2 regions of the Herbaspirillum sp. NPDC101397 genome follow, and region 1 is predicted to be linked to the other one. Evidence: predicted binding sites of a transcription regulator. Region 1 holds the regulator's gene; the other holds the start of a gene.

Region 1 (4,209 bases):
AGACTGAAATCTCGAAACTGTTTACGCGCGCCCACATGCAGCGCATGGACGGCCCGCGCGTGACCGATGAAGTCAACGGCGAGTTCATCTCCTACGACAGCCGTGCCGAGTTCTATTCGGTCAACAACACCAACACCGGCGAAAGCAAACCCGGCGGCGGTCGCATCACCGCGATCATCCAGCCGCGCGTCGATTCTTCGAAGGGCCAATAAGATGGCGATCAGTTCTCTCGTAGTACGCGGATTGCAAAAGAGCTATGGCGCGCGGCAGGTCGTTCGCGACGTCTCGCTCGAAGTCGCCAGCGGCGAAGTGGTCGGCCTGCTCGGCCCCAACGGCGCCGGCAAGACCACCTCGTTTTACATGATCGTCGGCCTGGTGCCGTCCGACGGCGGCGAGATCGATCTCGACGGTTCGGCGATTTCTCGGCTGCCTATCCACGAGCGCGCGCAGCTCGGCCTGTCTTATCTGCCGCAGGAAGCCTCGGTGTTCCGCAAGCTCAACGTGGAAGACAACATCCGCGCCGTACTGGAACTGCGCAAGGAAAACGGCAAGTCGCTCAGCCGTGATGAAATCGAAGGCCGCCTCAACAGCCTGTTGCACGAATTGCAGATCGAGAAGCTGCGCGAAAGCCCGGCACTGTCGTTGTCCGGCGGCGAACGCCGGCGTGTCGAAATCGCCCGTGCGCTGGCGACCGATCCGCGCTTCGTGCTGCTCGACGAACCATTCGCCGGTATCGATCCGATCGCCGTGATCGAGATCCAGCGCATCGTGCGCTTCCTCAAGGAACGCGGCATCGGCGTGCTCATCACAGACCACAACGTGCGCGAGACCCTGGGCATTTGCGATCGCGCCTACATCATCAACCAGGGCACCGTGCTGGCCAGCGGCAGCCCTGACGACATCATCGCCGATGAGTCCGTCCGCCGCGTGTATCTGGGCGAACACTTCCGCATGTAATCCGCAGGCAATACGCTGCCAACTGAAAACTGAATGAAACAATCCCTCCAGCTTCGCACCTCTCAGCATCTGGCATTGACGCCGCAGTTGCAGCAGTCGATCCGTTTGCTGCAGCTGTCGACGCTGGAACTGCACCAGGAACTGGAACAGATCCTGTCGGACAATCCGCTGCTGGAACGCCTCGACGATGCGCTCGACAATTCCGTGCGGCTGCTTGCCGACGGCGCCCTCAGCAGCCCGTCTTCGGCGCAGGCGGAGCCGGTCGAAAACAGCGCCGCCAGCGCTGCACCCGCGGAAGGCGAAGCCGGCGATCCGCAGGACAGCGCAAGCGGCGACGAGCATGCGAGCGGCGATGCCGACTGGAGCTTCGACGACGTCGCCCGCACCGGCAAGACACCCGACGACGAAGACTCGCGTCCGCAACTCGAAGCCCACGACGTCACGCTGCGCGAACACCTGCAGGAGCAGACCCGCCTGACCGTGCGCAGCTTGCGCGACCGTGCGCTGATCGAACTGATCGTCGATGCGATTGACGACCATGGCTATCTCGAAGAATCGCTGGAAGAAATCCACGCGCGCCTGCCCGAAGAACTGGAAATCGAACTTGACGAACTGACCATTGCACTGAAGCTGCTGCAGAGCTTCGAGCCGGCCGGCGTCGGCGCGCGTAGCGCCTCCGAATGCCTGGCGCTGCAGGTCCGGCGCTTGCCGAAAGTTGCCTTTGTCACACGCCGGCTGGCGCTGACCATCGTTGAAGATTACCTGGCGCTGTTCGCCCAGCGTGATTTCAATAAAATCAAGAAAGCGCTCGGTTGCGACGATGAAGACCTGCGCGAGGCGCAAGCCGTGATTCGCCAGTGCCATCCACATCCCGGCGCCATGTTTGCATCGGGCCGATCCGACTACGTGGTGCCCGACGTGATTGTCAAAGCGTCCAAGGACGGCTGGCAGGTTTTGCTCAACCACGACGTGATGCCACGGCTGCGCGTCAACGCCATGTACGCCAACGCACTCAAGCAAGCCAAGGGCGACGGCTCGCTCGGTTCGCAGCTGCAGGAAGCCAAGTGGCTGATCAAAAATATGCGTCAGCGCTTCGACACAATTTTGCGTGTCGCCCAGGCAATTGTTGAGAGGCAACGCAACTTTTTTTCACATGGCGCCGTTGCCATGAGACCCCTTGTGTTGCGCGAAATAGCTGATACACTGGGTCTACACGAGAGCACTATTTCTCGTGTAACGACTCAGAAGTACATGCTGACCCCGCATGGCATGTTTGAGTTGAAATACTTCTTCGGCAGCCACGTCGCAACAGAAACCGGAGGTGAAGCTTCCTCCACTGCGATACGGGCTCTCATCAAACAACTGATAGGAGCAGAAGACCCTAAGAACCCACTCTCTGATAGCAAGATTGCAGATATGTTGGCGGAACAGGGCATGGTGGTGGCGCGACGTACCGTCGCGAAATACCGCGAAGTGCTCAAAATTCCGCCGGTGAATCTCCGCAAATCTCTGTAAGTTTTTCTGTAGCAAAGCATCGTTGCTGTGTTCTGTTGAGTTCGGGTGTTTTGTTCTGGTGCTGCCTGCAAGCAACCGGACAATGCGTAAGAACCTCCAGCAATCTCACGATAGGAGTGCTGTATGAATCTGACCATTAGTGGCCATCATCTCGATTTGACCCCCGCCATCCGCGAGTACGTGCAAAACAAGCTGACGCGCATCAAGCGCCACTTTGACCATGTGATCGACATCAGTGTCATTCTCAGCGTAGACAAGCTGACCGAAAAAGAAAAACGCCAGAAGGCAGAAATAAACGTTCATATCAAGGGGAAAGACCTGCATGCCGAGAGCATTGCACACGACCTGTACGCCGCCATTGACATGCTGATCGACAAACTGGATCGCCAGGTGATCAAGCACAAGGACCGCGTGCAAAACCATCACTCGATGGCAAAACGCCTGCCGGAAGAACCGTTGCCCGCAGCTGCCTCGTGATAGCCAACTAGCCGGCGGACTGGACCGGCACCAAAAAAAGGGCGCGCAAGCGCCCTTTCTTGTTTCTGCAACGACAACTTCATCGCGTATTTTCAATATCTTTCAAAATCTTTTACACTTTTTCCCCACCTGCCTCGCAAGGCATCTCTTGCAATCCTGCAAATCATTTACATGTTGGTCACAGCAGCCCACCCGCGCCGTGTTGCCTGAAAGACATTCCCCTGTGCAACGGCACTCTCCCAACGCGCACGCCCGCTTTTTCATATAATGGCGGCATTGCGAACTTTTTGAAGGTGTAGTCATGAGCGAAGTCCAATCCTGGATCAAGGAAACCGTTACCCAAAACCCTGTCGTGCTGTTCATGAAGGGCACCGCGCAATTCCCGCAGTGTGGCTTCTCGGGCAAGGCGATCCAACTGCTCAAGGCCAGCGGCGCGGAAAACATCGTCACCGTCAACGTGCTGGAAAGCGCCGACGTGCGCCAGGGCATCAAGGAATACTCGAACTGGCCGACCATCCCTCAGTTGTACGTCAAGGGCGAATTCATCGGCGGCTCCGACATCCTGAGCGAAATGTACGAATCGGGCGAACTGCAAACCCTGTTCAAGGGCTGATCCCCTGTCCATCGCGACAAATTCCGCACCGCCGCGCCGCCGCCTGATCGTCGCCATCACCGGCGCGACCGGCGTGGCGTACGGCGTGCGCCTGCTGGGCGTGCTGCGCGACGCCGGTGTGGAAACCCATCTGCTGGTATCCGAAGCCGGCGTGCTGAACCTGCATCAGGAACTCGACATGAGCCGCAAGGACGTCGAGGCGCTGGCCGACGTGGTCCATCCGGTGCGCGATGTCGGCGCTTCGATCGCCAGCGGTTCATTCACGTCCTCGGGCATGATCGTTGCGCCCTGTTCGATGAAGACGCTCGCCGCCATCGCCAACGGCCTGTCCGACAATCTCATCTCGCGCGCCGCCGACGTGGTCCTGAAAGAACGCCGCCGCCTGGTGCTGATGGTGCGCGAAACGCCGTTCAATCTCGCCCACCTGCGCAACATGACCAGCGTCACCGAAATGGGCGGCATCATCTTCCCGCCCCTGCCCGGTTTCTATCATCGCCCACAATCCATCGAGGAAATGATCGACCACACGCTGGGCCGCGTGCTTGACCTCTACGACATTGCGCATGCGCTGACACCGCGCTGGGCCGGTCTAAAAAACCAGCAGACATAAAAAAAACGCTGCCTTGAGAGCAGCGTTTTTTCTTTGC
Region 2 (4,209 bases), on a different contig from region 1:
GGCGCCGATGCCCCGCAGGCACTGGCGCATTCGAAGGCAAACACTGCCAGGTCCAAAGCCGTATCCGGTGCGGACAAGAAAAAATTCCTCTATCTCGACATGGTTCAGCGCAAGCATCCCCAATCGATCCGCAATGCGGTCATCGTGTATGAGCATCCCGGTTTGAAAAAACAGACCTGCGATGCCAAGGACGCGAAAAGTGTAAGCGAATGTTTGCGTAGTCCATCGACATGAAACTCGCACGTTGAACGTGGTCTAAAAATTACCGGCTCATCATTTGAGTCCACGAGAATCGACTGCTGCATCCCGCAGCAACAACCATTTTTTGAAGAGGTGTCATCATGAAAATAACACATAAAATCGCAGTGACTTCGATCACTGTCTGTGCCCTGACAATCCTGAGCGGTTGCAGCGGCATGTCGGCCCGGGATCGCGATACGGCTGTCGGCGCCGGCGTCGGAGCAGTCGGCGGCGCAGTGCTGACCGGCGGTAGCGCCATCGGTACTGTCGGCGGCGCAGCAGTCGGCGGCGTGATCGGTAATCAGGTCGGCAAGTAAGCGCGGACAAACTGCCTTGCAATGAAAAAGGGGACCTGCGGGTCCCCTTTTTGCATCCGTGAGCAGTATGGGCTCATCTTGACTGCGTCATGCTCATTCTGCTGCGCTGCGCGCTTTCAGGATGCGTTTGGCGCGCGCCAGGTCGCTGTTCATGTGGGCGCGTGCATCCTTGCGGCAAGCCTTGGCTTCGGCGCCCTTGAGCGGCTTGCACTCCTGCAGTGCCTGCGCACCGGCGGCGCGGGCTTCTTTCACCAGCGTCTTGTAATGCAGCTGGGCGGTGTCGTCGCCTTGGTACCAGCGTGCGGGATCTTCCTGGGAAACGTCTTCTTCGGCGGCAAACGACGGCGCGTGCGCGGCAAGGCCGGCAGCCAGCAGGAACGGCAGCAGAAGCAGATGTGGTCGGCGATTTTTTCTCATCGTTGCAGACTCCTCCGGTAAAAATGATGAACGGCGCTGCACCATCAAGATGCAACGCCGTCCATCATATCCTGTTTGCCCTGCGTGGCAGGGAAAACCCCCGGTCTATAGTCGTCCGAGCAACACCAGGATCAGCAGGATGATGACGATCGTGCCGGCAATCCCGCTGGGGCCATAACCCCATGAACGGCTATGCGGCCAGGTCGGCAGGGCGCCGATCAGGATCAGAATAAGAACGATCAGAAGTATGGTGCCGAGTGTCATGTTGTTCTCCTTGTTGTTACTGCAGGGTTGCAGCGTTCATCGTCGCCATGCGGAATTCCGCATGGCGTCCATGTTAGAAACGGACCTTCACGTAAGCCGAAGGCCCTTTAAGACGAATATCCAGATTGGCGTCGTTGATGGCGCCGCCGCCGTCGCGGTTGATCTTGATGCGGGTAATGCCGTAGTCGGCGCCGATACCGAGGTTGGCCAGCGGATACCACTCGGCGCCGAGTGCTGCGCCATAAATGTGGCCGGTGACCTTGCCCCAGTTTTTCTTGACGCCGGAGGCTTCTGCATAAATGCGGAAGTCTTTACTGAAGGCATGTTTCCAACCGAGTTCCAGCAGGGGCGCCCAGGTCTTTTCGGAGTAGCTGTCGCTGAAGGTGCCGGCGGCGCCGTTCAGTGTGGCGGATGCATTGACGTCAATCTTGGCGCGATAGTAGCCGGCGCCGAGTCCGATGCCGAAGACGTCATTGCCTTGTCCGATCCACCACTTGTAGGCCAGCGACGCCATGTCGACCTGGATGTTGGCGTCGCCGTTGGCGTTGAGGGTTGAGCCGGTGCCGACAGGAATGGTGCGGTTGATGGCGCCGCCGTAATTCTTTTTGTACGTGAAATAGTCGAACGACAAGCCCTGGCTGTCGAACAGCAGCAACTCTGCGCGCACGCGCGGCAGGGCGGTGCGATCGCGGTCAATGTCGCCGGACTGATACGAGCCGTATTGGGAGTTGGCATTGACCCGGAAAGTCGGGTCAACATAGTAGGCGCCTGCCGACAAGCTGAAACGATCCAGCGCGGGCGAAGGATCAGCCAGCGCGCTGGCAGAGGTCAGCGCAAGTGCGCTGCCGGCGGCAAAATAAGTAACGAATTGCACGGACTTGCCGACGGCCGGCAGGCAACGAATGCGACGTGACATGGGTAATCTCCTCCTGGCGGAAAGCCGAATCAAAAATAGTGTCCACTGTGCGAAGGCAGTTGACGCAATGGATGTTAACAACCGCCTTGCTTACGGTAGATAGGCGTCTTCCTCAATTTCCTGTAGGAAAAGGCGAGTTGCGCAGTAGGGAATACGGCATGGCGATGCGACCGCGTCACGTTTTTCTGGTTTGATTTTTGCTTGCATGATGCTGACGGTGCAGCAGGCAGAACGCGAAAAGAATGCATCACAAGATGATGGAAAGTGTGCGGCATTTCCAAATGGGTTACTATTCGCCCGCTGCATCCGGGGATATTCGGGCGGGCATGCAGCGTGGAGGTGTGGCAACATGAAGCCGGTGCAATCCGGTATGGGATGTGCCACAGCCACCCAGACCCGTAACGCGTTCAGAATCGATTTACGATGTCCAGGCGAACATTGGAACCTCACATGCGCAATCTACGCATTGTCGTCGTCAACACCATCATCGACCATGCCGATGATGAGACCGACACCGACCTGCAGGAGCAGGCCGAGCGTGGCAAAGCCTTGCGCATCGGCTTGCTGGAGGCCGGCTACAACATCATCGCCTCGCTGCCGGCCGACCTGTACCTGCCCGAGCGCATCGCCCAGCTTCAGCCCGACATGATCATCATCGACGCCGAGTCTGATGCGCGCGACGTGCTCGAGCACATCGTCATCGCCACGCGCGACGAGCGCCGCCCCATCGTCATGTTCACCGAAGACGACAACACCAGCACCATGGAAGCCGCCATGGAAGCCGGCGTCACTGCCTACATCGTGGCCGGATTGCAAGCTGAACGCATCAAGCCGGTGCTCGACGTGGCGCTGGCGCGCTTCCGCCAGGAGCAGAAGCTGCTGACCGAATTGTCCGACACCAAGCACAAGCTGGCCGAACGCAAAGTGATCGAGCGCGCAAAGGGCCTGCTGATGTCCCGCCACAAGCTGTCGGAGGACGAAGCCTATCAAAAGCTGCGCAGCATGGCCATGAACAAGAACCTCAAGCTCTCGGAAATCGCCCAGCGCCTGCTGGACGTCGAAGACTTGCTCGGCTGACACTTTTCCCGCATGCGGCGGCGTGCATGCACCGCCAAATTGGTGCGCAGCACAAAGGCGGTGCGCCTCCACGCTTGCAAACTCCCCTCGCTTTCCTTTCAAACCTGTTACGCCGGATTGTCGCTTTGCCCATGAGCGGCGCGGCTTTTAAGTGTTTTATAAGCTGCTTGGCACGCTCTTTGCTGAATCGTCTGCATTAGCGCAAGGTTTGCGCAATGAACGATCCGGCCAATGGCGGTCGGATCCATCCAAGACAAAGGCGTCTTTCGACATGACTCAGTGCATGCCGAAGGGACGCCTTTTTTTTTGCCGCCGAACAAATGGGGAATGCGATGGAATTCAAAGAGCAAGCGAGCAAGGCCGTGGAAGCTGTGAACGAAGTGGATTTCAAGCGTCGTCAATTGATTCAGACTGCAGGACTTGCAACGGGAGCGAGCATGTTGGGACTAGCCACGGGAGGAGCCTGGGCGGCCGGCTCCGATAAACCGGAGAAGGAAGAAGTGAAGATCGGTTTCATTCCGCTGACCGATTGCGCTTCCGTCGTGATGGCCTCGGTGCTCGGTCTCGACAAGAAATACGGCATCAAGATCGTGCTCAGCAAGGAAGCCTCCTGGGCCGGCGTGCGCGACAAGCTGACCAACGGCGAGCTGGACGCGGCGCACGTGCTCTACGGCCTCATCTATGGCGTGCAGATGGGCATCGGCGGGCAAAAGAAAGACATGGCCGTGCTCATGAACCTGAACAACAATGGCCAGGCCATCACGCTGTCGAAGAAGATCGCCGACAAAGGGGGCGTCGACGGTCCGTCGCTGGCCAAGCTGATGCAAACCGACAAGCGCGAATACACCTTTGCGCAGACTTTCCCGACCGGCACCCACGCGATGTGGCTGTACTACTGGCTGGCCGCCAACGGCATCAATCCGATGAAGGACGCCAAGGTCATTACCGTACCGCCGCCGCAGATGGTGGCCAACATGC

Evidence for each region. The regulator sigma-54, encoded in region 1, starts transcription at its own class of promoters, with help from an activator protein. The targets are predictions, from matches to a motif close to TGGCANGNAANCTGCTTT.
Region 2: ACIROW_RS07795 (ANTAR domain-containing response regulator) is a predicted target of sigma-54. The motif match lies at 2,341-2,358, and genes of this name have one in related genera.

What each region holds. Positions count from the first base shown of each region.
Region 1 covers NZ_JBIWNS010000004.1:85,060-89,268, forward strand. The annotation lists gene lptA (lipopolysaccharide transport periplasmic protein LptA) at 1-212, shown strand, start outside; gene lptB (LPS export ABC transporter ATP-binding protein) at 214-957, shown strand; gene ACIROW_RS10870 (RNA polymerase factor sigma-54) at 991-2,472, shown strand; gene hpf (ribosome hibernation-promoting factor, HPF/YfiA family) at 2,596-2,949, shown strand; gene grxD (Grx4 family monothiol glutaredoxin) at 3,251-3,562, shown strand; gene ACIROW_RS10885 (UbiX family flavin prenyltransferase) at 3,573-4,172, shown strand.
Region 2 covers NZ_JBIWNS010000002.1:669,581-673,789, reverse strand. The annotation lists gene ACIROW_RS07820 (hypothetical protein) at 1-234, shown strand, start outside; gene ACIROW_RS07815 (glycine zipper 2TM domain-containing protein) at 342-557, shown strand; gene ACIROW_RS07810 (hypothetical protein) at 651-974, opposite strand; gene ACIROW_RS07805 (DUF3309 family protein) at 1,080-1,238, opposite strand; gene ACIROW_RS07800 (autotransporter outer membrane beta-barrel domain-containing protein) at 1,312-2,154, opposite strand; gene ACIROW_RS07795 (ANTAR domain-containing response regulator) at 2,605-3,231, shown strand; gene ACIROW_RS07790 (CmpA/NrtA family ABC transporter substrate-binding protein) at 3,669-4,209, shown strand, end outside.